DNA from 4 places in the Bradyrhizobium sp. USDA 4503 genome. Region 1 is predicted to be linked to each of the others. Evidence: predicted binding sites of a transcription regulator. Region 1 holds the regulator's gene; each other region holds the start of a gene.
The links. Region 1 encodes PhoB, which activates phosphate uptake and scavenging genes when phosphate is short. Its sites were predicted from a motif close to TGTCATNNANCTGTCAT; they were not measured.
Positions count from the first base shown of each region.

Region 1 (7,259 bases):
GTCGAAAACGGACCATGCGCCAGGACCATCGGATTGAGCCGCATGTACCGCGCCGTTACCCGCCAGATCGAAGTCACCGTCGAGCCGAACTTCATGCCGGAGCGCTCGTCGGTCGACCGGCGCGAATATTTCTGGTCGTACAAGATCGTGATCGTCAATTCGGGCCCGGATACGGTGCAGCTGCGGACGCGGCACTGGATCATCACCGACGCCACCGGCCGCCGCCAGGAGGTGCGCGGCGAGGGCGTGGTCGGCGAGCAGCCGGTGCTCGCGCCCGGCGAACGCTTCGAATACACCAGCGGCGTGCCGCTGCCGACCGCCTCCGGATTCATGACCGGCAGCTATCAGATGGTCACCGAAGCCGGCGAGCGCTTCGACATCGACGTGCCGACATTTTCGCTGGACAGCCCGAGCCCGGGCGGCAAAAGGGTGCTGAACTGACGCCTGCGTAGCCCGGATGGAGCGAAGCGCAATCCGGGGCAGGTGCATCCGCGGTTGGAGCGGCCCCGGATTTCGCTGCGCTTCATCCGGGCTACGATGACGAACGCGTCTGCTCCACGCCGGCTTCCTGCGGCGTGAATTCATACACCGACGAGCAGAACTCGCAGGTCACGACGACCTTGCCGTCCTTGACCATCTCGGCGCGGTCGTTCGGCGCAAAGCTCTTCAGCATCGACGACACCGCGTCGCGCGAGCAGGAGCACTGCGCGCGCAGCGTTTGCGGGTTGAAGACACGCACGCCACGTTCGTGGAACAGGCGATAGAGCAGCCGCTCGCCGGACAGGTCGGGATCGATCAGCTCGACGTCCTCGACGGTCGAGATCAGCGACTGGCCCTCGACCCAGGCGTCATCGTCCGGCACGCTATGCGTGGCCGTGCCTTCCGGCGCATCGCCGGGATGCAGATCGGCCTGCTTGGCGCGCTCGGGCGCCTTGGGCAGGAATTGCAGCAGGATGCCGCCGGCACGCCAGTGCAGCTTGCCGCCCTCGCCGCCGCGCATCTCCTCGCCGACCGCAAGCCGCACCCGGGTCGGAATCTGCTCCGAGCGCAGGAAATATTCGTGGGCCGCCTCTTCCAGGCCGCCGCCGTCGAGCGCGACCAGTCCCTGGTAGCGGCTGGTGTTGGAGCCCTGATCGATCGTCATCGCAAGGTGGCCCTTGCCGAGCAGCTCGCCCGAGCTCTGGCCGTTCTTCAGGCGCGATGCGTCGTAGCGCGCATAGGCGCGCAGCCGGTCGGGCGCCTGGAAATCGACGATCAGGAGCGAGACCGGACCTTCGGTCCGGGTCTGCAGGATGAAGCGGCCCTCGAACTTGACCGACGAGCCGAGCAGCGTGGTCAGCACGATCGCCTCGCCGAGCAGCTTGCCGACCGCGGGCGGATAATCGTGCTTGTGCAGGATCTCGTCGAGCGCGGGGCCGAGCCGGGTCAGCCGGCCGCGCAGGTCCAGCGCGCCGACCTCGAATGCCAGCACGGCATCGTCGACCGGAACCGCTGAGGGCGCGCGAACCGGCGCCTCGGGCGTGTTTTTGATGTCGGGGGATTGTGAAACCATGGCGCTCTATCTGGGGTCTCGGACCATGAAATAAAGGGGTTCACTAACGCGGATGTTTCCGTCGTCCCTGCGAAAACATGCGAAAGCAGGGACCCATAACCACCGATGTGAGTTGCTTGCATCAAGCTGGTGCCCCAGCCTTCGCAACAATTGACAGCGATGGTTATGGGTCCGGGGTCGCGCTTCGCTTGCCCGGGACGACAACGCTTACTGATCTCCGACTACGCGACCGCGTCGAAACACCAGGCCAGAATGCCCTTCTGCGCATGCAGGCGGTTTTCCGCCTCGTCGAACACCACGGATTGCGGCCCGTCGATCACCTCGTCGGTGACCTCCTCGCCGCGATGCGCGGGCAGGCAGTGCATGAACAGTGCGTCCGGCTTGGCGAGCGACATCAGCTTGGCATTGACCTGATAGGGCCGCAGCACGTTGTGGCGGTGCTCGCCCTCCTTGTCGCCCATCGACACCCAGGTGTCGGTGACGACGCAGTCGGCGCCGCGCACGGCGGCTTCCGGATCGGTGCCGAGCATGATCGGCGCGCCGGTCGCCTTGATCCAGTCGCGCATCGGCTTCTTCGGCGACAGCTCCGGCGGGGTCGCAACATTGAGCTGGAACTTGAACCGCTCGGCGGCATGCGCCCAGGAGGCCAGCACGTTGTTGTCGTCGCCGGTCCAGGCCACGGTCTTGCCCTCGATCGAGCCGCGGTTTTCCTCATAGGTCATGAGGTCGGCCATCACCTGGCAGGGATGCGAACGCCGGGTCAGGCCGTTGATGACGGGAACGGTGGCGTGAGCCGCGAGCTCGAGCAGCGCGTCATGGTTGAGGATGCGGATCATGATCGCATCGACATAGCGCGACAGCACGCGCGCGGTGTCGGCGATGGTCTCGCCGCGGCCGAGCTGCATCTCGGCGCCGGTCAGCATGATGGATTCACCGCCGAGCTGGCGCATGCCCACGTCGAACGACACCCTTGTGCGGGTCGACGGGCGCTCGAAGATCATCGCCAGCGTCTTGCCTTCGAGCGGCTTCCTGCCCTTCTCATGCGCCTTCAGCTTCGCCTTCATGGCGGCTCCGGCGGACAGCATGTTGCGCAGTTCGCCGAGCGGCAGCTCGTTGATATCGAGGAAGTGACGGACCGGCTTGCTCATTATCCAGCCGCCTTCTTCGGCTGCGCCACCGACAATGTCGCGCAGGCGCGCTCGAGCGCGGTGATCGACTGGTCGATCTCGGACTCGGTCACGATCAGCGGCGCCAGGAACCGCACCACATTGTCGCCTGCGCCGACGGTGAGCAGCTTCTCGCTGCGCAGCGCTGCGATCAGGTCGCCCGACGGCACCACGGCCTTGACGCCGATCAACAGCCCCTCGCCGCGTACCTCCGACAGCACGCCGGGATAGCGGTCGACGACGGAGGCGAGCTTCTGCTTGAGCAGCAGCGACATCTTCTGCACATACTCGAAGAAGCCGGGTTTCAGCATGACGTCGAGCACGGCATTGGCGGCGGCGACCGCGAGCGGATTGCCGCCGAAGGTCGAGCCGTGCGAGCCGGGCGCCATGCCGGCCGCGGCCTGCGCGGTCGCCAGCACCGCGCCGATCGGGAAACCGCCCCCGAGCGCCTTGGCCAGCGACATCACGTCCGGCGTGACGCCGGTGCGCTTGTAGGCGAACAGCTCGCCGGTTCGGCCCATGCCGGTCTGCACCTCGTCGAAGGCGAGCAGCAGGCCGTGCTCGTCGCACAGCGCGCGCAGTGCCTTGAAGAACGCCTGTGGCGCCGAGCGCACGCCGCCCTCGCCCTGCACCGGCTCGATCAGGATGCCGGCGGTGTGCGGACCGATCGCCTTCTTCACCGCGTCGATGTCGCCATGCGGCACCTGGTCGAAGCCGTCCATCGGCGGGCCGAAGCCCTCGAGATATTTCGCCGAGCCGGTCGCCGCCAGCGTGCCCAGCGTGCGGCCGTGGAAGGCGCCCTCGAAGGTGATGATGCGGTAGCGCTCGCCATGGCCCTTGGAGAAGTGATAGTGGCGGACCAGCTTGATCACGCCCTCCATCGCTTCCGCGCCGGAATTGCAGAAGAACACGAAGTCGGCAAAGCTCTGCTCGCACAGCCGCGCGGCAAGCACCTCGCCGTCCGGGCTCTTGAACAGGTTCGACATGTGCCAGAGCTTGGTCGCCTGTTCCTGCAGCGCCTTGACGAGATGCGGATGCGCGTGCCCGAGCGCGTTGACCGCGACGCCCGAGGTGAAATCGAGATAGCGGTCGCCGTTGGTTGCGATCAGCCAGGCGCCCTCACCGCGCTCGAAACCGAGATCGACCCTGGCGAAGACGGGGAGCAGATGCGACGTGGCAGCGTTGGTCATGACGATCACTGGCGGTTTTTAAGCCGACAATTGCCGCGCGCCTTGACGCCAGCGCAGCAACGGCCAGCTTCGGAAAACAAAACGGCCGCCTTTGCGGGCGGCACGTGGCGGGCATTCTATGCTGCGGTCGGTAAGTGTCAATCGCCACGAAGTGGCCTTCCTGCAATGCGAAACGAGCGCAATCCGGAGCATTCCGGTGCGGTGGAAAAGCCTCATCGCGATGCTTAACTGTGTGGGAACATGTGGACGCACGACCGCGGACTCTTGCGCCAGAGTCACGCCATATTGTAGCGTTTGGCCTGTCGGGTACGACATCTCGTGCGGCGGTACTGGACCCTCTAAGTAGCCTTTGTGTCTCGCGTAAACGTTCGGGCGCAACACCGTGCCCGGCGAGGGCTAAGGGATTCTGGCCGCAGGGATATTTGTCCAGATTGGCTCGCAGCGCCGCTCCAATGATTGGCCGGCGCTACGCGAAGGGAAGAATGCGATGACTGTATTGACCTGGTCCGACGATCGCGTCGAGCAGCTGAAGAAGCTCTGGGAGTCCGGCCTGTCGGCCAGCCAGATCGCGGCGGAACTTGGCAATGTGACGCGAAACGCCGTGATCGGCAAAGTGCATCGGCTCGGCCTCTCCGGCCGCGCCAAGGCACCCTCCACGGCCGCGCCGCGGCAGCGCAAGGCCCGCCCCGCCCAGCACATGATGCGGGTGGCGCGCCCGGTCTCGCGCGGCAACACCGCGCTGGCGCACGCCTTCGAGGCCGAGATGGAGCCCGATCCGATCTCCTACGACAATGTGGTGCCGATGAGCCAGCGGCTGTCGCTGCTCGAGCTCAACGAGGCCACCTGTCACTGGCCGGTCGGCGATCCCTCGAGCCCGGAATTCTTCTTCTGCGGCGGCAAAGCGCTCGGCGGCCTGCCCTATTGCGCGCATCACTCGCGCGTCGCCTACCAGCCCGCCGCCGATCGCCGCCGGCCGTCGGCGAAACCGCAGATCAAGTGAGCACTCGGGAAAACGACGGAAGACCTCAAAGACAAATCCCCGCGAAAGCGGGGATTTTTTTGTGTGACCCAGCCCGGCTATATCACCAGCGTCGTCCCGGCGCAGGCCGGGACCCATAACCACGAATGGGTGTTGTTAGAAAGCCGTCTGGCCGCGTGCCGATTGCGCTGGCCGCGGCGTATGGGTCCCGGCTTTCGCCGGGACGACGCCGTGTTGCGGTTTATGAATGCCGCATGGCCGTTACGGCTGCGGCTCGGCCTTGGCAAAGCGGTCGTCGAGCGCGTAGCCGGCGCCGCGCACAGTGCGGATCGGATCCTGCTCGCGGCCCGGATTGAGCAGCTTGCGCAGGCGGCCGATATGCACGTCGACGGTGCGCTCATCGATGTAGATGTCGCGGCCCCAGACGCTGTCGAGCAATTGCTCGCGGCTGAACACGCGGCCGGGATGCTCGAGGAAGAATTCGAGCAGGCGATACTCGGTCGGCCCGAGATCGATCGGACGGCCCGAGCGCGCCACGCGGCGCTTCTCGCGGTCGAGCTCGATGTCGCCGTAGGTCAGCACGGTCGCAAGCCGCTCCGGGCTGGCGCGGCGCAACAGGCCCTTCACCCGCGCCAGCAGCTCCGGCACCGAGAACGGCTTGACGATGTAATCGTCGGCGCCGGTGGCAAGCCCGCGCACGCGCTCGCTTTCCTCGCCGCGCGCGGTCAGCATGATGATCGGAAGCTGCTTGGTCTCGGGCCGCGCCCGCAGGCGGCGGCACAGTTCGATGCCGGACAGGCCCGGCAGCATCCAGTCCAGCACCACGAGGTCGGGAACGCGCTCCTTCAGCCTTGTATCCGCATCGTCGCCGCGCCCCACCGTCTCGACATCGTAGCCTTCCGCATCGAGATTGTAGCGCAACAGCGTCGTCAGCGCTTCCTCGTCTTCGACTACCAGAATGCGTGCGCTCATCGGTTTAAGTTCTTTCTCTGTGGTGATCCGTTGCCCAGACGCAAACCGAAACGCTTACTTCCTTGAGCATAGTCCCCGCGGAAACGATTTGTCGCGAGGATCGTCCAGTTTCGCTCTTGCCGGTTCCGTGCTTGCCGATCATGCCTCAGTTGCCCGGCACCGTGGTGGCAAAAGTGGTCATGTCGCCCTTCGGGCGCTTGTCGGTGATCTGCTGGCCCTCGATCATGTAGAACACGGTCTCGGCGATATTGGTGGCGTGATCGCCGATCCGCTCGATGTTCTTGGCGCAGAACATCAGATGGATGCAGAACGAGATGTTGCGCGGATCTTCCATCATGTAGGTGAGCAGTTCGCGGAACAGCGAGGTGCAGATCGCATCGACCTCCTCGTCGCCCTTCCAGACGTTCATCGCCGCCGGCAGGTCGTGCGCGGCATAGGCGTCGAGCACCGACTTGACCTGCGACAGCACGAGGTCGGTCATGTGCTCGAGGCCGCGGATCAACTTCAGCGGCTGGAAATCGCTCTCCAGCGCCGCGACGCGCTTGCCCATGTTCTTGGCGAGGTCGCCGATCCGCTCGAGATCGGTGGCGACGCGCATCGCGCTGACGATCTCACGCAGGTCGATCGCCATCGGCTGGCGGCGCGCGATCGTCAGCACCGCGCGCTCTTCGATGTTGCGCTGCAGATTGTCGATCTCGATGTCGGCGGCGACCACGCGCTTGCCGAGCGCGACGTCGCGACGGATCAGCGCGTCGACCGACTCGGTAATCATTCGTTCGACCAGGCCGCCCATCTCGGCGACCAGGCGGGTCAACTCCTGCAGGTCGCTGTCGAATGCCTTGGCGGTATGTTCAGAAGCCATCGCTTGTCTCCCTCAACCATGATCCCGGGGATCATGGCTTCGTGTCCTGAATTTTAGCATGACCTGATCGGAAAACCGGTTTCCACTTTTCCGGATCATGCGCCGGTCAACCGAACCGGCCGGTGATGTAGTCCTGGGTGCGCCGATCGCCCGGTGAGGTGAAGATCTTGTTGGTGTCGTCGAACTCGATCAGCTCGCCGAGATACATGAAGGCGGTCTTGTCGGAGACGCGCGCCGCCTGCTGCATGTTGTGGGTGACGATCGCGATCGTGTAGTCCTCGGAGAGTTCCTGGATCAGCTCCTCGACCTTGGCGGTCGAGATCGGGTCGAGCGCCGAGCACGGCTCGTCGAACAGGATCACCTCGGGGCGCACCGCCACGGTGCGCGCGATGCACAGGCGCTGCTGCTGGCCACCGGAGAGCGACAGGCCGGAGGCGTTCAGCTTGTCCTTGACCTCGTTCCACAGCGCGCCGCCGCGCAGCGCCTTCTCGACCCGGTCGTCCATCTCGGACTTCGAGATCTTCTCATAGAGGCGGAT
Region 1 is NZ_JBSRXS010000001.1:4,963,415-4,970,673, forward strand. Features, by position in the region: gene apaG (Co2+/Mg2+ efflux protein ApaG) at 43-441, shown strand; gene ACVMIH_RS23925 (Hsp33 family molecular chaperone) at 533-1,552, opposite strand; gene argF (ornithine carbamoyltransferase) at 1,774-2,700, opposite strand; gene ACVMIH_RS23935 (acetylornithine transaminase) at 2,700-3,908, opposite strand; gene ACVMIH_RS23940 (GcrA family cell cycle regulator) at 4,396-4,908, shown strand; gene phoB (phosphate regulon transcriptional regulator PhoB) at 5,149-5,859, opposite strand; gene phoU (phosphate signaling complex protein PhoU) at 6,005-6,721, opposite strand; gene pstB (phosphate ABC transporter ATP-binding protein PstB) at 6,828-7,259, opposite strand, start outside.

Region 2 (7,259 bases), 2.0 Mb from region 1:
CGACCGCTCGATCAGCTTTGCCGATCTCGCCAAACGTCCCGGCGGCGATACGTCGAAGATGAATTCGAGCGCGACCTTCGCCAGCGCCGACGGCACCTATCCGAACGGCACCCATCTCGCCGAGGTCGAGATCGATCCCGCCACCGGCATCATCAAGATCGTCAGCTACGTCATCGTCGACGATTTCGGCGTCACGCTCAATCCGCTGATGCTGGCGGGCCAGGTTCACGGCGGCGCGATGCAGGGCATCGGGCAGGCGCTGATGGAGCAGGCGGTGTACAGCCCGACCGACGGTCAGCTCGTCACCGGCACCTTCATGGACTATGCGCTGCCGCGCGCCTCCGACGGGCCGTCCTTCGTGTTCGAGACCCATAACGTGCCCTGCACGACCAACCCAATGGGCGTGAAGGGCGCGGGCGAGGCCGGCGCGATCGGCTCGTGCCCGGCGGTCGTCAACGCGATCGTCGAGGGGCTGCATCGCGAGTACAAGATCGACCACATCGACATGCCCGCCACGCCGGAACGGGTCTGGATCGCGATCCGCGAGGCGCAGCGCCGCCATAATCTCTGATAAATTGTCGCGGGCGGAATGAAGATTCCGCCTGCGGTGTTTTGCAAACCAGGCCGGCCGCAGATCGCGGACCGGGACAAACGGAATTGAGGGTTAGCCGATGAAGCGGATTGTCGTCGTTGTCGCGATGCTGGCGTTCGGTGCCGGTGCAGTCGTTGCACAGCAAGATCAAGTCAAGAAGACCCAGGCCATGATGAAGGACAATGGCAAGAATGCGGGTGCGCTGTCGGCGATCATCAAGGGCGAAAAGCCCTACGACCAGGCGACCGTCAATGCCGCGCTGGCCCAGTTCGAGGATACCGCTAAGCAGCTTCCGACGCTGTTCCCCGAGAGCATGAAAGGCGTCAAGCTGGAAGGCGATTACGCCCCTTCGCCGAAAATCTGGGAAGACAAGGCGGGCTTCGCGCAGCAGTCCGCGAGCTTCGCGAAGGTCGTCACCGATGCCAAGGGCAAGATCAAGGACGTCGATACGCTGAAGGCCGAGCTGGGCGTGATCGGCAAGCAGTGCGGCGGCTGCCACGAGACCTATCGCGTCAAGAAGGGCTGATCGCCATTCCATCAACGAAAAGGGCGGACGCTTTAGGGCGTCCGCCCTTTTTTGTGTCGGCCGTTTCTTATTGGCGTTGCGTCGCGAACGATTACTTCGTCACTTGTTATTTGGTCACCTGGCCGCGGATCTCACCGCCCGGATTGGCCGCGGTGTGGACGTTGACATAGTACTTGCCGGCGAGGAGATCGGCGGCCTGCGCGTCGGTCAATGTTGCGCTGCCTTCGACCGGGCTCGACGTCGCGTTCGGGATCGCGACTGCGACACCGGAATTCTTGCCGGCCTCGGCGGGGCCGTGGAAATGCGCGGCGGTGGCCGGACCCGAGAGGCCGGAATAGGTCAGCTTCCAGCTCAGCTTCTTGCTGGCGGCATCGTAGTCGATGTCGGCGGTGCCGGTGGCGGTGCTGGTATTCGGCGGCACTTCGCTCTTGCTGTCCAGCTTCGCCGTGAACTTCTCGGCAAAGGCAGGACCGGCGAAGGCGATGGCGGCGCCGAGCGTCAGCGTGGCAAGCAAGGTCTTGTTCGACATGGTTCTCTCCCCTTTGACGTCACACGATGGTTGCAATCTTCAAACAGCAGTTTTTCGGATTTATTCCCCAAATGGATCGTGGGTGCGGCAAATTTGATGCGAGCTTGTCCGGCTGGTTGCCATCATACTGGTCCATGAATTGACGCGACCAATGACGGATCGGTGAATGCTGCGACGAATTTTCCTCCTGGCGATTCTGGCCGGCGTAATCGGCTTTGGCGTGTTCTGGTGGCTGACGATCCCCGCGACCGTTGCCGCCGACGCGCTGCCTGCCTATCAGCCTGACCTGGCCAACGGCCTCACAACGTTCAATGCCGGGGGATGTTCCTCCTGCCATGCCGTGCCGAAGCAGGACGACCGCACGAAGCTCGGCGGCGGGCTCGCGATCCCCTCGCCATTCGGCACCTTCTATGCGCCGAACATCTCGCCCGACCCGAACGACGGCATCGGCCGCTGGAGCGAGGCCGATTTCGTCACCGCGGTCATGAAGGGCACCTCGCCATCGGGCGCGCACTATTTCCCGGCGTTTCCGTATCCGTCCTATCAGCACGCCAGGGTCAGCGATGTGCGCGACCTGTTCGCCTATCTGAAGACCTTGCCGCCGGTCGCCGGCAAGGTGCGCGATCATGATTTGCCGTTTCCCTTCAACATCAGGCGCAATGTCGGGGTCTGGAAATTCCTGTTCATGAACGGCAAGCCGTTCATCGCGGATGCAAGCCGCTCGGCGCATTGGTATCGCGGCGCCTATCTCGTCAACAGCTTCGGCCATTGCGCCGAGTGCCACAGCCCGCGCAATGTCCTCGGCGGCATCGTCACCGCGCAGCGCTTCGCCGGTGGTCCGAATCCGGAGGGCGAAGGCTGGGTACCCAACATCACGCCGAGGGGGATCTCGGACTGGAGTGTGAAGGATATCGCCTATTTCCTCGAGAGCGGCCAGACGCCGGACGGCGATAGCGCGGGCGGATCCATGGTGCGCGTGATCCGCAACACTTCGCGACTGTCGTCGTCCGACCGCGACGCGATTGCCGAGTACATCAAGTCGCTGCCGCCGGTCGAGGGACCGCCGAAGCCGGTCAAGAAGGAGAAGGAATTGTAAAGCGGGATGGGTTTGGTTGAATCGGCTCGCCGCGGTTTCGGTTCACCTCTCCCAAGGGAGAGGTGAACTTTCGACGCCGTTCAAGCTCGACCTGATCTCATCATGCTCTCGTGGACGCGTCCTACTTCGCGCCGAACGCCTTGAAGGTGATGATCGTGAGGGTGTCCTGGATGCCCGGGATCACCTGAACCTTCTCGTTGATGAAATGGCCGATGTCGGTGTCGTGGTCGACGTAGAACTTGACCAGGAGGTCGTAGTTGCCCGCGGTGGAATAGATCTCGGACGCAATCTCGGCCTCCGCCAGTGCGTTGGCGACGGTGTAGGACTGGCCGAGCTTGCATTTGATCTGGACGAAAAAAGGAACCATCAAAGTCGTCTCCGGGGATTTCCGCGACTATAGGCCCAAAACGGGCGGCCAAGGCAAGGGGCGAGGCAGGGGGGCAAGGTGAGGCCAACTTGCGGTAAAGTCAGGGCTAACTTGCTGCCGATCGGCGGCCGGGCTAGGACAGGCCATGGTCTTGTTCGTGATGGTCTCATTCGTATCAACCGCCGGTGCTGCAAGATGACGCCGGTCGCGCTCACCATTGCCGGCTCGGACTCCTCGGGCGGGGCGGGCATCCAGGCCGACCTCAAGAGCTTTGCCGCGCTCGGGGTCTATGGCGCCTCCGCGATCACGGCGCTGACCGCGCAGAACACCATGGGGGTCAGCGGCATCCATCCGGTGCCCGCGTCATTCGTCGCCGCCCAGATCGATGCGGTGTTCTCCGACCTCGAGGTCGGCGCGGTCAAGATCGGCATGGTGGCGCAGGCCGACACGATCGCAGCGATCGCCGATGGGCTGAGGCGCTGGGCGCCGCGCCATGTCGTGCTCGATCCGGTGATGGTCGCTACCTCCGGTGATCGGCTGCTTGCCGCCGAGGCGGTCGATGCGCTGAAGGTCCTGCTGTTTCCGCTGGCCTCGCTGATCACGCCGAACCTGCCGGAAGTGGCGGCGCTCTTGAACGAGCCGGTTGCCTCAAGCGAGGCCGACGTCGAGCGACAAGGCAAGCGATTGCTGGCGATGGGATGTCGCGCGGTGCTGGTCAAGGGCGGCCATGGGCACGGCGCCGAGAGCATCGACTATCTGATCGACGCCGAGCACAGCATCGCGCTGGCTGCGCCGCGGATTGCGACCGCCAATACGCATGGCACCGGCTGCTCGCTGTCCTCGGCAATCGCAGCAGGGCTCGCGAAGGGCGAGAGCATGGAGACCTCCGTGCGCAACGCCAAGGCCTGGATCACGCAGGCGATCGCCGAAGCCGATCGCTTCGCCGTCGGCCACGGCCATGGGCCGGTGCATCACTTCCACGGATATTACTGACGCTCTTGTAGCCCGGATTGCGCTTCGCTCCATCCGGGCTACGCATTCGATCGCTTCGCTGTTCCATCGCGCTGTGCAGGCAACACAACGCCTCTTCCCCACAGCCGCGACCGCCGATGTCGCCAGATTGTCGCACGCTGCTGTTATCCGCAGGGAAGGGGCGTACTGCTGATTCTCGTTAACTGTTTGTGGGGCCTTGGGTCGCGGGGATCGTCATCGCCTTGTCACAGGAATCTGTTAGGTGCACAGGCATGGGAAGTGACTCCTTGAGTGAAGAAAGTCCCGAGCGGCACTTTCGCACTTTGTTTATCTCCGATGTCCATCTCGGAGCCCGCGGTTCGCAAGCCGACCGCCTGCTCGACTTCCTCCGTTCTCACGATGCCGACACGATCTACCTCGTTGGTGATATCGTCGACGGCTGGGCGCTGAAGTCGAACTGGTACTGGCCGCAGACCCATAACGATTTCGTGCAGAAGATGCTGCGCAAGGCGCGCAAGGGCGCCAAGGTGATCTACGTCCCGGGCAACCACGACGAGTTCCTGCGCAAATATTACGGCACGCATTTCGGCGGCATCGACGTGGTGGAGAACACCGTTCACACTGGCGCTGACGGCAAGCGCTACCTCGTGATCCACGGCGACATCTTCGATCTCGTGGTGCAGAACGCGCGCTGGCTCGCCCATCTCGGCGACAAGGCCTACGACTTCGCGATCCAGATGAATCGCTTCGTCAACTTCTTCCGCAAGATGTTCGGCGTGCCGTACTGGTCGCTGTCGCAATGGGCCAAGCTGAAGGTCAAGAAGGCGGTGAACTATATCGGCGCGTTCGAGGCGACGCTCGCCGGCGAGGCGCGGCGCCACGGCTGCGACGGCGTGATCTGCGGCCACATCCACTACGCGACGATTCATGACGAGCACGGCATCCGCTACATGAATTGCGGCGACTGGGTGGAGAGCTGCACCGCGCTCGCCGAGCACGAGGACGGCCATTTCGAGATCATCACCTGGACCGACCCGGTGCGCCGGATCGCGCCGGTTCCGCGAGTGACGGCACGCGCTGCATGACGCATATCCTGGTCGCGACCGATGCGTGGCATCCCCAGGTCAACGGGGTTGTCCGCACGCTGACCATGATGGCACAGGCGGCGAAATCGCTCGGCGTCGAGGTGAGCTTCCTGACGCCGGACGAGTTCCGCACCTTCGCGATGCCGAGCTATCGCGATCTCCGGCTGGCGCTGCCCTACCGGGCCAAGGTCGCAAGTCTGATCGAGGCGGCGAGGCCCGACAGCATCCATATCGCGACCGAGGGCCCGATCGGGCTTGCGGTGCGCCGCTATTGCCGCAAGCGCGGCCTGCCGTTCACGACGAGCTTCCATACCCGCTTCCCCGAATACGTCTCGGCGCGGACGCCTGTCCCGGAAGCCTGGGTGTGGCGCGCATTGCGCTGGTTCCACCGGCCGAGCCGGGCGGTGATGGCGGCGACCCCGGCGCTGGCGGCCGAGTTGCGTCAGCGCGGCTTCCGCAACGTGGTGCTGTGGTCGCGCGGCGTCGATACCTCACTGTTCCATCCGCGCGACGTCGATCTCTGCCTGCCGCAGCCGGTCTATCTCAGCGTCGGCCGGGTGGCGGTGGAGAAGAATCTCGCGGCCTTCCTCGATCTCGATCTGCCGGGAACCAAGGTCGTGGTCGGCGACGGCCCGGCGCGGGCGGCGCTGGAGCGGAAATATCCGGACGCCGTGTTCCTCGGTGCTCGTCATGGGGAAGAATTGGCTGAGATCTACGCCGCGGCCGATGTGTTCGTTTTCCCGAGCCGTACCGATACGTTTGGTCTGGTGCTGCTTGAAGCATTGGCGAGCGGCCTGCCGGTTGCCGCTTTTCCGGTCACCGGTCCCCGCGACGTGATCGGCGCGGCGCCGGTCGGCGTGCTCGACGAAGATCTGCGCCATGCCTGCCTGGAGGCGCTCAGCATCCCGCGGCAGGCCTGCGTCGACTTTGCCGCGCTCCACACCTGGCAGGCGTCGGCCCGGGTGTTCATCGATCGCTGCATGAACGTCCGCCCCGCGCCGCCGGACGGCGAGGGGGAGGCGCTCGAATTCGGTGCCGAAGAGCGCCATTTTGTGGCGCTGCCGGCGACCCAGCCGACCTCACGCTAGTCAGGTCACGCTAAAGCGTCTTGCCCGCCAGCCCGGCGCCGCGATACAAATCGCGAATGACGGACACCGTTCTCAATCCACCCGTCGCTGCCGCGGACATCGATGCCGCCGCGAGGGTGGTCGCGCCGTTCGCGGTGCGCACGCCGCTCCTGACCTTCCCCGTTCTCAACGAACGCGTCGGCAGCAAGGTTTTCCTCAAGCCCGAAATGCTGCAGCGGACCGGATCGTTCAAGTTTCGCGGCGCCTTCAACAAGCTCGCCTCGATCCCGCAGGACAAGCGGAGCGGCGGCGTCGTCGCGTTCTCCTCGGGCAACCACGCCCAGGGCGTCGCCGCGGCGGCCAAGATCCTCAACATGCAGGCGACCATCGTGATGCCTGCGGACTCGCCGATCACCAAGCGCGAGCGCACCAAATCCTATGGCGCCGAAGTCGTGCTCTACGACCGCGATCGCGACGACCGCGAGGCGATCGCCAACGGCATTGCCGGCAAGCGCGGCGCGACCTTGGTGCGCCCCTACGACGATCCCTTCGTGATCGCGGGCCAGGGCACCGCCGGCCGCGAGATCGCCGAGGACATGGCTGCGCTCGGACTGACGCCCGACATCGTGGTCGCGCCGGCTTCGGGTGGCGGATTGATCGCGGGCGTTGCGACCGCGGTGAAGGCGAAATATCCGCAGGCCCAGGTGATCGTCGCCGAGCCCGCGGGCTATGACGATCATGCCCTTTCGCTCAAGGTCGGCCATCGCGAGGCGCATGCGGTTGCGCCGCGCACCATCTGCGATGCGCTGATGGCGATGATGCCGGGCGAGCTGACCTTCGCCATCAACAGCAAGCTGCTCGCGAAAGGCGTCAGCGCCTCCGACGACGAGGTCGGCGCCGCCGTCGCCTTTGCCTATCGCGAGCTCAAGCTCGTGGTCGAGCCCGGCGGCGCGGTCGGACTCGCGGCGTTGCTTGCCGGGCGGATCGATGCCAAGGGCAAGAACGTCGTGATCGTGCTGTCGGGC
Region 2 is NZ_JBSRXS010000001.1:2,982,616-2,989,874, reverse strand. Features, by position in the region: gene ACVMIH_RS14695 (xanthine dehydrogenase family protein molybdopterin-binding subunit) at 1-571, shown strand, start outside; gene ACVMIH_RS14690 (c-type cytochrome) at 672-1,118, shown strand; gene ACVMIH_RS14685 (CHRD domain-containing protein) at 1,225-1,647, opposite strand; gene ACVMIH_RS14680 (c-type cytochrome) at 1,814-2,743, shown strand; gene ACVMIH_RS14675 (Lrp/AsnC ligand binding domain-containing protein) at 2,865-3,110, opposite strand; gene thiD (bifunctional hydroxymethylpyrimidine kinase/phosphomethylpyrimidine kinase) at 3,306-4,103, shown strand; gene ACVMIH_RS14665 (UDP-2,3-diacylglucosamine diphosphatase) at 4,355-5,167, shown strand; gene ACVMIH_RS14660 (glycosyltransferase family 4 protein) at 5,164-6,255, shown strand; gene ACVMIH_RS14655 (threonine/serine dehydratase) at 6,312-7,259, shown strand, end outside.
Region 2: the regulator PhoB is predicted to act here: its motif matches at 4,315-4,331, upstream of ACVMIH_RS14665 (UDP-2,3-diacylglucosamine diphosphatase).

Region 3 (7,259 bases), 1.1 Mb from region 1:
CAACAGCTTGATCAATGCGCCGACGAAAATCATCGGGAGCGCCGCGGCCGTGAGGGAGACGCGAACGCCGATCAGCGCAACGAGCCAGCCGGTTCCCGTGGTTCCGACGTTCGCACCGAACACCAGGGCCAGCCCTTGTGGAAAGGTCAGCACGCCCGCGCTTACCAGACCGATGGTGGTCATCGTCGTGGCGCTGGACGATTGCACGATCAAGGTCACGATGGCGCCCCACAGCGCCCCGGATAGCGGGCTCGCTGCTGCCTTGCTCAGGACTGTCCGCAATTTGGATCCGGCGAGTCCCTTGAGGCCGGCGGTCATGACGCTCATGCCAAGCAGGAACAAACCAACTCCACCGAGGACCGAGATCGCCGTCGAGATGCGTGCTCTCTTCGCAGTGCACCGACAATTGAACCAATCAACCTAAAGCAGCGGCGCCCTGAAGTCAGCACGGGATGAGGATTTGTCATCCGGCCGATCCCGCGACGGCTTTTTGGTCGCACGGGTCGAACTCAGAAGGGCGCGGCACACAGGCTTGCGGCGAGTCCTTGTTCGAGACACATGCGACAATGTCGCTTACTCAATTGCACCGAGCGCTAAAAACATCTCGGGATTGTGAAGCTGCGTGCATGATTGCGCGGCAAGAGACTTTCGGGTCTGTGCTAAGTTTCGGCCGTGCATCACGCGCGGAATAGGGGCAGCACTTCGAGCCATCAGGGAGTGTTCAATGTCAGATCTCGTTGCGATCGTGTACCCATCCGAAGTCAAAGCAGAGGAAGTTCGGCAAAAAATACTCAAGCTTCAGAGCGAGTACCTGATCACGATCAGCGATGCCGTGATCGCAGTCAAAACCGGGGACGCTGTAAAGCTCAATCAGCTCGTGAACACCACCATGACCGGCGCCGCCAGTGGCAGCTTCTGGGGACTGCTCTTGGGGATGGTATTCCTGAATCCCCTTCTCGGCGTGGCGCTCGGAGCCGGCGCAGGCGCTTTGAGCGGTGCGCTGACCGATTTCGGGATCAGAGACCAGTTCATGAAGGATCTCGCGTCGAAGGTGAAATCGGGAGATGCCGTTCTGTTCCTGCTGATCAAGTCCATGACCTCAGACAAGGTTCTCAATGCGATCAAGGATGCCGGAGGGATCGTCCTGACGACCTCGCTCGATGAAAAGAAGGAGCAGCACCTTCGCGACGCGCTCGCAGCCGCAACCCAGGCCAAGGCTGCCTAGTCGCCGATCTTGTGGCGGCCTAATACGCTGCGGACTTGCGTGGGGATCAGTGCGCAACAGCATCGGTCCTTGGGCGGATCGCCAGCGATGAGGTTGGCTGCGGCGTTCGGCTCCGCGGTCGCTTCCCTTCCGCGCAGCCAGGAGCCGGGAGAAAATCATGCGCAAATTGTTTCTATGGGGCCTAGCACTTGGGATTGCTTCGGTGGCGATCACGGCGACCAGCGGTCGTTCGCAGGCCGGCCTCATTGCGCCGCTGGGTCTGCGCCAGGCCGCCGACGAGCTTCGTCTCGCGGAAACTGTCCAATTCACCTGGAGGGGCCACCGCTACTGTTGGTACAGCAGGGGATGGCGCGGCGGCGGTTGGTATCGGTGTGGTTTTGGTTCAAGGCGCGGCATGGGTTGGGGTGGTCCGGCGGGATGGCACGGATGGCGACGGCCAGGCCACCGCCCGGTCACTCGGCCTCCGAGACCTGGGCGGCCAGGAATCGAGCGTCCGCAACCACTCCCGCAACCGCTTCCCGGCAGGAGCTGATGGCTGCTTTGTCTATCGTTCGCCGGCCGCGACGTGGCCGCACGCCAGTCGGAGCCCCGCCATGTCCTTGAAGGAGCCGCAAACACGCGCGGGCCAAGTGCGCGATACCGTGCTGGTCGATCTCGCGCTGGAGGGCAGTGGATCGTACCGCGCTTTTACCTGGGGGGTGCTCGATCGGCTCATGGATGAGCCGTGGTTGCGCAGCGAGGCAATATCGGGCACCTGACGACGACCAACGTTCATACTGGCCGTGGTGGGCGTGTGTAACAAGACATCGGGCCTTGCAGGGCTCGACCGTTTAGTTCGGATTACAAAGGGGATTGTCAGCCGTTCTCGACCAGAAACTCCACGCGCTCGGCGGCGAAGCGCGAGCGCTTGGTCACCAGCGGCTGGTCCAGCATGTCGACGTCGGTGGCGTCGACCACCAGCACCGGCCGTCCCAGCGGCAGGTCGAGTCGCGCGGCGTCGGTCGCATCGACGATCGCCGCGGTGATCCGGGTCGAGGCGCGGTGGTAGTCCTTGACGCCGTAATGCCCGAGCAGCTTCGTCATCGAGCGGACGTTGGCGAACACGCTGCCGGCATCGGGAAACCGCTCGGCCGACAGCCAGGTGGTGGAAACGCAGATCGGCGTCCGGTCGGCGAGCCGCACCGCTTCGATCCGGATCAGCGGCGCACCGATCTTCAGGCCGAGCTCGCGCGCGATCTCGCGATTGGCGGTATCGCTGCTCGCATCGATCAGCTGGCCGCGCGGCTCGTGACCGCCGGCGCCGACGATCTCGGAGAACCGCGTGCGTGAGCGCAAGGGATAGGCGAGGCGCTGGGCTTCGACATAGGTGCCGCTGCCGCGCTCCGCGCGCACCAGGCCGCGCTCGGCCAATGCGGCGAGTGCCCGCCGCACGGTGTGCCGGTTGACCCGGTACGTCTCGGCGATCTCCATCTCGCCGGGCAGCTTTTCGCCGGCGGCGAAGCGGCCGTCAGCGATGCCGCGCTCGATGCCGTCGGCGACCTGCCGCCACAAGGCGACGCCGGAACTTTCCTGCATGCTCATGGCGCGGTGATACCAGAAATCTTTGGTTTGTCACGAAACAGTCATGGCGCTCCGCTATCAAGTTGTCTAGTATCATAGACAACTTGATGCAAGCAAGGTTGCCCAAAGGTTTGCCCATGAGTTCGACCATGAGTTCGACCGGACCAAACAGCAAACAGGCCCAGCGCAAGGCCGCGATGACGGTGCTGGCGCACGCCGCCGCTACGGACATCGCAGGCAGGCTGGCCGCGATCGCGGTGCCCGCGCATGAGAACCTGCGCGAGCCGGAAAACGGCCTTGTGATGCTGCGCGGGCGGATCGGCGGCGACGGTGCGCCATTCAATCTCGGCGAGGCGACGGTGTCGCGCGCGGCGGTGCGGCTTGCGACCGGCGAGGTCGGCTTCGGCTACACGCTCGGCCGCGACGCGCGGAAGGCGCAGATGATCGCGCTGTGCGATGCAATGGTGCAGTCGGCGGAACTGTCCGGCGAGGTGGAGGCCAAGGTGATCGCGCCGCTGCGCGTCGCCATGAACGCCGAACGCGGCCGCAAGGCGGCGGAAACCGCGGCGACGCGGGTCGATTTCTACACGATGGTGCGCGGTGAGGGATGATGCAATGACGACGATTGCCGAAATGCCCGCGGGCTTTGCCGACAAGGTGCTGTCGGCGCAGTCGACTTTCCGTTCCGTGATGGATGCGATGGCGCGCCCGGGCAGCGTGCAGCGCGTCGCCGCGAGCGTCGGAACGCCCGCCGGCATGATGCGCGGCTCGGCCGCGATCGCGCTGACGCTGTTCGATCACGACACGCCGATCTGGCTTGACGCTGCGATGTCGGCGACGCCGGACGTCGCCCGCTGGCTGAAGTTTCACGCCAGCGCGCCGGTGGTGGCCGATTCCTCGATCGCGAGCTTCGCTTTGATCGGCGATGCCGCGAGCCTGCCGGCGCTCGATCGCTTCGCATTCGGCAGCAGCGAATATCCTGACCGGTCGACCACGCTGATCCTGCAGGTCGACAGCCTGTCGCAGGGGCCGGCCTTCGAGCTGAAAGGGCCCGGTATCGACGGGAGCGCCGTGCTGCAGGCGATGCTCAAGCCGCGCGACCTGTTCCAGCGGCTTGCGATCAACGAAGCCCTGTTCCCGCGCGGCATCGATGTCGTGCTGGTCCATGACGATGCCATTGTGGCGATCCCGCGCACCACGCGGCTGATCGCAAGCGGAGTGTGAGCGATGTATGTAGCCGTCAAGGGAGGCGAGCGCGCCATCGAGAACGCCCATCGTCTGCTCGCGCATGAGCGGCGCGGCGACCGCGAGGTGCCCGAGGTGACGCTGGCACAGATTTCCGAGCAACTCGCGCTCGGCGTTGATCGCGTGATGACCGAAGGTTCGCTCTACGACCGCGAGCTCGCGGCGCTCGCGATCAAGCAGGCGCGCGGCGACATGATCGAGGCGATCTTCCTGGTCCGCGCCTTCCGCGCCACGCTGCCGCGCTTTGGCGCCACCGAGCCGGTCAACACCGGCGAGATGCAGGTGCGGCGGCGGATCTCCTCGACCTTCAAGGACGTTCCGGGCGGCCAGATCCTGGGGCCGACCTTCGACTACACCCATCGCCTGCTCGATCCGCAGCTCGCGGAAGGCTTTGTGCCGGAGCAGCCGGCGACCGCGGAGGCCTCGCAGGCCGCCACGCCGCGGGTGACCGACATTCTCGGCCGTGACGGTCTGATCGAATCCTCGCCGCAGGCAGATTGCGACACGCCGGTCGGCGACCTCACGCGCGAGCCGTTGAGCTTTCCGGCCGATCGCGATTTGCGGCTGCAGAACCTGGCGCGCGGCGATGAGGGCTTCCTGCTCGCGCTCGGCTACTCGACGCAGCGCGGCTACGGTCGCAATCACCCGTTCGCCGGCGAGATCCGCTTCGGCGAGGTCGAGGTCGAGTTCTTCGCCGAGGACGCGGGCTTTGCCGTGCCGCTGGGCTCGATCGAATTGACCGAGTGTCAGATGGTCAACCAGTTCAAGGGCTCGACGACTGAGGCGCCGTGCTTCACCCGCGGCTATGGCCTCGCCTTCGGGCAGAGCGAACGCAAGACCATGTCGATGGCGCTGGTCGATCGCGCGCTGCGTGCGCGCGAGCTCGGCGAGGAGGCGGCGGCGCCGGCGCAGGACGAGGAGTTCGTGATGTCGCACTCCGACAATGTCCAGTCGACCGGCTTTGTCGAGCATCTCAAGCTGCCGCACTATGTCGACTTCCAGTCCGAGCTCGGCCTGTTGCGCAAGCTGCGGCAGGGGTTCGCGGAAGCCAACGAGGCCGTGGAAATGCAGGAGGCCGCGGAATGAACGCGCCGACGTACAATTTCGCCTATCTCGACGAGCAGACCAAGCGGATGATCCGCCGCGCGATCCTCAAGGCGATCGCGATCCCCGGCTATCAGGTGCCGTTTGCGAGCCGCGAGATGCCGATGCCCTATGGCTGGGGCACCGGCGGCGTGCAGGTGACCGCCGCGATCCTCGGTCCCGACGACGTGCTGAAGGTGATCGACCAGGGCTCGGACGACACCACCAACGCGATCTCGATCCGCAAATTCTTCGGCAAGACCGCGGGTGTCGCGACCACGACCTCGACCACGGACGCGACCGTGATCCAGACCCGGCACCGCATTCCCGAGGCGTCGCTGCATGCCGGACAGGTGCTGGTCTATCAGGTGCCGATCCCCGAGCCGCTGCGCTTCCTCGAGCCGCGCGAGACCGAGACGCGGCGCATGCACGCGCTCGCCGAATACGGGCTGATGCACGTCAAGCTCTACGAGGACATCGCGCGCTTCGGCCATATCGCGACCGCCTACGCCTATCCGGTGAAGGTGAACGCACGCTACGTGATGGACCCGTCGCCGACGCCGAAATTCGACAATCCGAAGATGGACAATTGCGCGGCGCTGCAACTGTTCGGCGCCGGCCGCGAGAAGCGCATCTACGCGATCCCGCCCTACACCACCGTGGTGTCGCTGGACTTCGAGGATCACCCGTTCACGCGCTACCGCTTCAACGCGCCCTGCGCGCTGTGCGGCGCCGACAATTCCTATCTCGACGAGATCGTCACCGACGACAAGGGCGGGCGGATGTTCGTCTGCTCCGACACGGACTTCTGCGAGCAACGCCAGGCCGCCGGCCATCACGGCACCGAGAGCGCAGCGCCGCACAAGGAGAAGGCGCATGTCTGAGCTCTCGAGCCTCGACAACGACGAGCCGTTGCTGGTGGCCGAGGGGCTTGCCAAGAATTACGGCCGGCTTGCCGCCTGCCGCGACGTCTCGTTCGCGCTCTATCCCGGCGAGGTGCTGGCGATCGTCGGCGAGTCCGGCTCGGGCAAGTCGACGCTGCTGCAGCTGCTCTCGGCGCAGCTCGCGCCGAGCGCGGGCCGGGTGTGCTACCGGATGCGCGACGGCGTGCTGCGCGATCTCGCTGAACTCGGCGAGGCCGAGCGGCGCTTCCTGTTCCGCACCGACTGGGGCTTCGTGCACCAGGACCCGGCGCAGGGGCTGCGCATGGGCGTCTCGGCCGGCGCCAATGTCGGCGAGCGGCTGATGGCGGTCGGCTGGAATCATTACGGCCGCATCCGTGACACCGCGTCGACCTGGCTGGAGCGGGTCGAGATCGATACCGGCCGCATCGACGATGCGCCGAAGACCTATTCCGGCGGCATGCGGCAGCGGCTGCAGATCGCCCGCAACCTCGTCACCGAGCCGCGGCTGGTGTTCATGGACGAGCCGACCGGCGGCCTCGACGTCTCGGTGCAGGCCCGCCTGCTCGACCTGATGCGCAACCTCGTCAGCGAGCTCGGGCTCGCCGCGATCGTCGTGACCCACGATCTCGCCGTGGCGCGGTTGCTTTCGCATCGCGTGATGGTGATGAAGGGCGGTCGCGTCATCGAGACCGGCCTCACCGACCAGGTGCTCGACGATCCGCGTGAGCCCTATACGCAGCTGCTCGTTTCCTCGATTCTTCCGCCATGAGCGTGCCAATGACCGCGATGATCGAACTTGCCAACGCCGAGAAGACCTTCACCATGCATCTGCAGGGCGGCGTCGAACTGCCGGTGGTGCGCGGCGTCTCGTTCCACGCCGATCCGGGTGAGTGCGTGGTGCTGTCGGGCCCGTCGGGCGCCGGCAAATCCTCCATCCTGAAGATGATCTTCGGCAACTATCGCTGCGACAGCGGCCGGATCGGCATCCGCCATCACGGCATGGTTGTCGACCTTGCCACCGCCGAGCCGCGCCAGGTGCTGAGCATCCGCCGCTCGACCATCGGCTATGTCAGCCAGTTCCTGCGCGCCGTGCCGCGGGTGGCGACGATCGACGTCGTCGCCGAGCCTTTGATCGTCAACGGCGTGGCGCGCGAGGAGGCCCGCGCGCGCGCCGGCCAGCTGCTGCGCCGGCTCAACATTCCGGAGCGGCTGTGGACCTTGCCGCCCTCGACCTTCTCCGG
Region 3 is NZ_JBSRXS010000001.1:3,912,730-3,919,988, reverse strand. Features, by position in the region: gene ACVMIH_RS19040 (Na/Pi cotransporter family protein) at 1-378, opposite strand, end outside; gene ACVMIH_RS19035 (DUF1269 domain-containing protein) at 725-1,225, shown strand; partial or broken gene ACVMIH_RS19030 (patatin-like phospholipase family protein) at 1,791-1,980, shown strand; gene phnF (phosphonate metabolism transcriptional regulator PhnF) at 2,081-2,806, opposite strand; gene phnG (phosphonate C-P lyase system protein PhnG) at 2,935-3,396, shown strand; gene phnH (phosphonate C-P lyase system protein PhnH) at 3,401-4,009, shown strand; gene ACVMIH_RS19010 (carbon-phosphorus lyase complex subunit PhnI) at 4,013-5,116, shown strand; gene ACVMIH_RS19005 (alpha-D-ribose 1-methylphosphonate 5-phosphate C-P-lyase PhnJ) at 5,113-5,997, shown strand; gene phnK (phosphonate C-P lyase system protein PhnK) at 5,990-6,787, shown strand; gene phnL (phosphonate C-P lyase system protein PhnL) at 6,796-7,259, shown strand, end outside.
Region 3: the regulator PhoB is predicted to act here: its motif matches at 2,835-2,851, upstream of phnF (phosphonate metabolism transcriptional regulator PhnF).

Region 4 (7,259 bases), 4.1 Mb from region 1:
GGGCGCGCCGTCGCGCGGGCGGAACACCTGCACGACGCCCTCCTCCGACATCTGCTGCAAGGCTTCCTTCAGCTTCTTCGCCTTCATCGCGTCGGTCAGCCGGACGCGGCGGACGATTTCCGGCGCGAAGCTCGGTACGCCGACGAAGGTCAGATCCTCGCCCTCAGTGAGGGTGTCGCCTATCCTGAGCGTGCCGTGGTTGGGAATGCCGACGACGTCACCGGCAAAGGCCTCGTCGGCGACCGAGCGGTCCTGCGCGAAAAAGAACTGCGGGCTCGACAGGCTCATGTTTTTGCCGGTGCGTACCAGCTTGGCCTTCATGCCGCGGCTGAGCTTGCCCGAGCACAGCCGGGCGAAGGCGATGCGGTCACGGTGGTTCGGATCCATGTTGGCCTGGATCTTGAACACGAATGCGCTCATGCGCGGCTCCGATGCCTCGACCTTGCGCAAATCCGAGTCCTGCGCGCGCGGCGCCGGCGCGAACTTGCCGAGGCCTTCGAGCAGATCGCCGACGCCGAAATTGCGCAGCGCGCTGCCGAAATAGACCGGCGTCAGGTGGCCCTCGCGGAACGCCGCGAGCTCGAACGGCTTGCAGGCTTCCGAGGCCAGCGCGAGCTCGTCCTTGACCTCGGCGACATCGAGATTGGGATTGCGCTTGCCGAGATCGGCGATGTCGATCTGCTCGGTGGCGCCGGTCTTGGCGCCGCCGCCCTCGAGTAGCCGCACGCCGCCATTGACGACGTCATAGGTGCCGAGGAAGTCGCGGCCACGGCCGACCGGCCAGGTCATCGGCGTCGTGTCGAGCGCCAGCGTCTTCTCGATCTCGTCCAGAAGCTCGAACGTGTCGCGGCTCTCGCGGTCCATCTTGTTGATGAAGGTGATGATCGGGATGTCACGCAGCCGGCACACCTCGAACAGCTTTCGCGTGCGCGCCTCGATGCCTTTCGCCGCGTCGATCACCATCACCGCGGAATCGACCGCGGTCAGCGTGCGATAGGTATCTTCCGAAAAGTCCTCGTGGCCCGGCGTGTCCAAGAGGTTGAACACGAGGTCGTTGAACTCGAAGGTCATCACCGAGGTGACGACCGAGATGCCGCGCTCGCGCTCGATCTTCATCCAGTCCGAGCGCGTGTTGCGCCGCTCGCCCTTGGCCTTGACCTGGCCCGCGAGATTGATGGCGCCCCCGAACAGCAGCAGCTTTTCCGTCAGCGTGGTCTTGCCGGCGTCCGGGTGCGAGATGATCGCAAAGGTACGCCGTCGCGCCACTTCCTCTGAAAGCGGCGAGCGGGACGGCGATTCGGCTGAAACTGAAATGTCGGACATGGCGGGGCATTTGGCAGGGAAAACGGGCGCAATCAAGGGCGTTTTGTCGCAATGCGGAACGCCCGCACCATCCCCATATGGGCACCGGAAGGACGACCTTCTCCTCACTATACCATTCGCGGGGACGACCCTGCCTTATCTGGAGGGTTCGTGATGGCTTGGACCATTCTGTTCACCGCTGGCCTGCTCGAGATCGGCTGGGCGATCGGGCTGAAATATACCGAAGGTTTCTCGCGGCTGGTGCCGTCGGTGCTGACGCTGGCGGCGATGGCCGGCAGCGTGATCCTGCTCGGCCTCGCGCTGAAGACGCTGCCGATTGGAACCGCCTATGCGGTCTGGACCGGGATCGGCGCGGTCGGTACCGCGGCGCTCGGCATCATCCTGCTCGGCGAACCCGCGACCGCGATGCGGCTTGCCAGCATCGGACTGATCGTTGCCGGCATCGTCGGGCTGAAGCTGGTCGGCTGATTACTCCTTTTTGGGACGCGTTTTCTTAACGCGAACCGGCTTCCACTTCGCTCGAAAACGCTACTTCAGAATCTGCACCGCCCAATAGCTCGCGGCTGCGACCGCGGCCGACGCCGGGATCGTGATCACCCAGGCGTAGACGATCGAGCTCGCCACATTCCAGCGCACGGCGGAAAGCCGCCGTGCGGCGCCGACGCCGACGATGGCGCCCGTGATGGTGTGCGTGGTCGATACGGGAACCCCGAGATAGGTCGCCATGAACAGCGTCACGGCGCCGCCGGTTTCGGCGCAGAAACCCTGCATCGGCGTCAGCTTGGTGATCCGCAGCCCCATGGTGCGGACGATCCGCCAGCCGCCCATCAGGGTACCCAGCGCCATCGCGCCCTGGCAGGCCAGCACCACCCAGAACGGAATTTCGAAGGTGTCGCCGAGATGGCCCTGCGAATAGAGCAGCACGGCGATGATGCCCATGGTCTTTTGCGCGTCGTTGCCGCCATGGCCGAGCGAATAGAGCGACGCCGAGGCGAATTGCAGGATGCGGAATGCGCGATCGACCGCGAACGGCGTCGAGCGCACCGAGAGCCAGGACACGATCGCGACCAGCACCAGCGCCAGCAGGAAGCCGACCAGCGGCGACAGCACGATCGCGAGCAAGGTCTTGGAGAGCCCGCTCCACACCGCCGCCGAAATCCCCGCCTTCGCCATGCCGGCGCCGACCAGGCCGCCGATCAGCGCGTGCGAGCTCGACGACGGAATGCCCAGCGCCCAGGTGATCACGTTCCAGACGATCGCGCCGACCAATGCTGCGAAGATCACGGTCGCATCCACCACCGACGGCTCGATGATCCCGGTGCCGATCGTGTTGGCAACGTGCAGGCCGAACACCAGGAACGCGAGGAAGTTGAAGAACGCCGCCCAGAACACCGCATATTGCGGCCGCAGCACGCGGGTCGAGACGATGGTCGCAATCGAGTTCGCGGCGTCGTGCAGGCCGTTCAGGAAGTCGAACAGCAGCGCGACCGCGATCAGGATGGTCAGAATTGGAAGACCCAGCGTGGCGTCCACGTGATGCCCCACTCTATTGTGCTCTGTTGAGCATGATCGCCGCGCAAACGCTTCGCGTTTGTCGCAGGAAAAACCGCATCACACTTTTCCGGATCATGCTCAGACTTGCTCGATCACGATCGAGTTGATCTCGTTCGCCACGTCGTCGAAACGGTCGGCCACTTTCTCGAGATGGTCGTAGATCTCCGCGCCGACGATGTAGTCCATCGTGTTGGCGTCGCGGTGCTTCAGGAACAGCTCCTTGAGCCCGATATCCTGGAGATCGTCGACCCGGCCCTCGAGCTTGGTCAGTTCCTCGGTGATCTGGGTCAGCATCGAGACGTTGTGGCCGATCGACTGCAACAGGGGCAGCGCGCGGCCGACCAGATTGGCGCATTCGACGATCAGGCCGCCCATCTCGCGCATCGGCGGCTCGAACTCGCGCACCTCGAACAGCATGACCGCCTTTGCGGTCGCCTGCATCTGGTCGACCGCGTCGTCCATCGAGGTGATCAGGTTCTTGATATCGCCACGATCGAACGGGGTGATGAAGGTGCGGCGAACCGCGGTCAGGACCTCGCGGGTGACGCTATCGGCGTCGTTCTCGAACTGATTGACGCGCTGGCAAAAGACCGGAGTCTCCTCCCCGCCCTTCAGCATGTCCTGCAACGCCAATGCGCATTGCACGGAGGTCCGGGCGTGTCGGGCGAACAGGTCGAAAAACCGCTCTTCCTTGGGCAGGAAGGCGCGAAACCAGCGCAGCATGTCTCAGTTCCATCATTCCGGGACAGCCCTTTTAGCGACTGTCACAGAACTGTCATAGAGCATCTGGCGGGGAAAGCATCGGGATCGACCGCCCGAGCGGGCGGTCGTCCACCGCTAAGTCGGCCGAAAGTCGCCGAGACCTGCCCTACAGCGACCGCCGCAACAAATGGGCCAGCTCACCGACCAGGCCACGCCGGAACAGCAGCACGCAGGCCACGAAGATCACGCCCTGGATCACCGTCACCCACTGGCCGAAACCGGCGAGATATTGCTGCATGGCGATGATCACGAAGGCGCCGACCACCGGGCCGAAGATGGTGCCGAGACCGCCGACCAGCGTCATCAGCACGATTTCACCGGACATCGACCAGTGCACGTCGGTGAGCGAGGCATTCTGCGCCACGAACACCTTCAGCGAGCCGGCAAAGCCCGCCAGCGTGCCCGACAGGATGAAGGCGAGCAGCTTGTACTGGTCGGTCTTGTAGCCAAGCGAAATCGCCCGCGGCTCATTTTCGCGGATCGACTTCAGCACCTCGCCGAACGGCGAGTTGATGGTGCGGTAGATCAGCAGGAACCCGGCGAGGAAGCCGACCAGCACGACATAGTAAAGCACCAGCGGCTTCGAGAGATCGAAGATGCCGAGCAGGTGGCCTTGCGGAATGCCCTGGATGCCGTCTTCACCATGGGTGAACGGCGCCTGCAAATAGAGGAAGTAAAGCAGCTGCGACAGCGCCAGCGTGATCATCGAGAAATAGATGCCCTGCCGCTTGATCGAGATGTAGCCGGTGACCAGGCCGAGCAAGGCCGCGGCCGCGGTGCCGACCAGGATGCCGAGCTCCGGCGTCAGCCCCCACACCTTCAGCGCGTGGGCCGAGACGTAACCGGCGGTGCCGAGGAACATCGCGTGGCCGAATGACAGCAGGCCGCCATAGCCGATCAGGAGGTTGAAGGCGCAGGCGAGCAGCGCGAAGCACAGCGCCTGCATGACGAAGAACGGATAGATCCCCGTCCACGGCACGATCGCCAGCAGCAGCGCCATCGCGGCGAATACGATCATTTCGTCGCGCATCGCGCGCGGCGTGATCGGAAGTGTATCGTCGGTCAATGCTGACATATCAAGCCGCCCGTCCCGTCAGTCCCGTTGGCTTCACCAGCAACACCACCACCATCAGGACAAACACCACGGTGTTGGAGGCCTCGGGATAAAAATACTTGGTCAGTCCCTCGATCACGCCTAGCGCGAAGCCGGTGATGATCGAGCCCATGATCGAGCCCATGCCGCCGATCACGACCACCGCGAACACCACAATGATGAGATCGGCGCCCATCAGCGGGCGGACCTGGTTGATCGGCGCCGACAGCACGCCGGCGAGCGCGGCAAGACCGACGCCGAGCCCGTAGGTCAGCGTGATCATGCGCGGCACGTTGATGCCGAACGCGCGCACCAGCGTCGGGTTCTCGGTTGCGGCGCGCAGGTAGGCGCCGAGCTGTGTCTTCTCGATCAGGAACCAGGTCGCAAGGCACACCACGAGCGAGAAGATGACGACCCAGCCACGATAGATCGGCAGGAACATGAAGCCGAGATTGACGCCGCCCTTGAGCTGATCGGGGATCGAGTAAGGCAGGCCCGAGGAGCCGAAATAGTTCTGGAACACGCCCTGCACGATCAGCGCGATGCCGAAGGTCAGCAGCAATCCGTAGAGATGATCGAGGCCGGTCAGCCATTGCAGCATGGTCCGCTCGAGGATCATGCCGAAGATGCCGACCACGACGGGTGCGATGATCAGCGCCCACCAGTAATTGATGCCGCCCAGGTTGAGCAGGAAATACGCCACGAAGGCGCCCATCATGTAGAGCGCGCCATGCGCGAAATTGATGATGTTGAGCATGCCGAAGATGACGGCGAGCCCCAGACTGAGCAGCGCGTAGAACGAGCCGTTGATCAGTCCCACCAGAAGCTGTGCGTAGAGAGCCTGCATCGAATGAGCTTTCGCTAGATAGATGAAGCCCGCCGGCCACGCGCATGGCCGGCGGGCATGATCGTCACTTCTTCAGAAGCGCGCAGGCGCTCTTGTCGAGCGGCGTGAAGGCCTGGTTGCCCGGCACGGTGCCGACCAGCTTGTAGAAGTCCCACGGTCCCTTGGACTCCGAGGGCTTCTTCACTTCGAACAGATAGGCATCGTGGGTGACGCGGCCGTTGGGCTCGACCTCGCCCTTGCCGAACAGCGGATCGTCGGTCGGGATCGTCTTCATCTTCGCGACCACCTTGGCGCCGTCATGCGGATTGCCGCCGAGCGCTTCCAGCGCCTTGAAGTAATGCATGAGGCCCGCATAGACGCCGGCCTGCACCATGGTCGGCGGCGCGCTGTTCTTCATCCGCTCCGAGAAGCGCTTGGAGAAGGCGCGGGTCTTGTCGTTGAGGTCCCAGTAGAACGTCTCGGTGAAGTTGAGGCCCTGCGCGGTCTCGAGCCCGATCGCCTTGACGTCGGTGAGGAACAGCAGCAGCGCCGCGAGCTTCTGGCCGCCCTTGACGATGCCGAACTCGGCCGCCTGCTTGATGGAGTTGGTGGTGTCGCCGCCGGCATTGGCGAGACCGATGATCTTGGCCTTGGAGGCCTGCGCCTGCAGCAGGAAGGAGGAGAAGTCAGCGGTGTTGAGCGGATGCTTGACGCCGCCGACCACCTTGCCGCCATTGGCGGTGACGACGGACGTGGTGTCGCGCTCGAGCGCGGCGCCGAACGCGTAATCCGCGGTGAGGAAGAACCAGGTGTCCCCGCCCGCCTTCACCAGCGCCTGGCCGGTGGCGTGGGCGAGCATGTAGGTGTCGTAGGTCCAGTGCACGGTATTCGGCGAGCACTGCGCGTTGGTGAGATCCGAGGTGGCGGCGCCTGAATTGATGTAGACGCCGTTCTTTTCCTTCACGACGTTGTTGACCGCGAGCGCGACGCCGGAATTCGGCACGTCGACGATGGTGTCGACCTTGTCGACGTCGAACCACTGGCGGGCGATGGTGGTGCCGATATCGGGCTTGTTCTGGTGATCGCCGGAGATCAGGTCGATGGTCCAACCCTTGGCCTTGAGGCCGGAGTCCTCGATCGCCATCTGCGCCGCCAGCGTCGAGCCGGGGCCGGCGAGATCCGCGTAGAGGCCGGACTGGTCCGACAGCGCGCCGATCTTGACCGTCTTGTCGAGCTTTTCCTGGGCGGAGGCGACGCTTGCGGCGGACAGCACCATCGCGGTGCCGAGCAAGAGCGCCGAAATCTTGTTCTTCATGTCGTATTCCCTCGTCCTAAATTTTCTGGTTCTGGCGATATCAGACGCCGAGATAGGTATGGAGCTTGTCCATGTTGGCCGACAGCTCGGAATTCGCGAAGCCGTCGATCACCTTGCCGTGCTCGACAATGTAATAGCGGTCCGCAACGGTCGAGGCGAAACGGAAATTCTGCTCGACCAACAGGATCGTGAATCCCTGCGACTTCAGGCGCGCAATGGTGTGCCCGATCTGCTGGATGATGACCGGCGCCAACCCTTCGGTCGGCTCGTCCAGCATCAGGAAGCGCGCGCCGGTGCGCAGGATGCGCGCGATCGCCAGCATCTGCTGCTCGCCACCCGAGAGCTTGGTGCCTTGGCTGGTGAGGCGCTCCTTCAGGTTGGGAAAC
Region 4 is NZ_JBSRXS010000001.1:913,056-920,314, reverse strand. Features, by position in the region: gene ACVMIH_RS04370 (peptide chain release factor 3) at 1-1,323, opposite strand, end outside; gene sugE (quaternary ammonium compound efflux SMR transporter SugE) at 1,477-1,791, shown strand; gene ACVMIH_RS04360 (inorganic phosphate transporter) at 1,852-2,856, opposite strand; gene ACVMIH_RS04355 (DUF47 domain-containing protein) at 2,956-3,600, opposite strand; gene ACVMIH_RS04350 (branched-chain amino acid ABC transporter permease) at 3,746-4,714, opposite strand; gene ACVMIH_RS04345 (branched-chain amino acid ABC transporter permease) at 4,716-5,579, opposite strand; gene ACVMIH_RS04340 (ABC transporter substrate-binding protein) at 5,644-6,873, opposite strand; gene ACVMIH_RS04335 (ABC transporter ATP-binding protein) at 6,914-7,259, opposite strand, start outside.
Region 4: the regulator PhoB is predicted to act here: its motif matches at 3,640-3,656, upstream of ACVMIH_RS04355 (DUF47 domain-containing protein).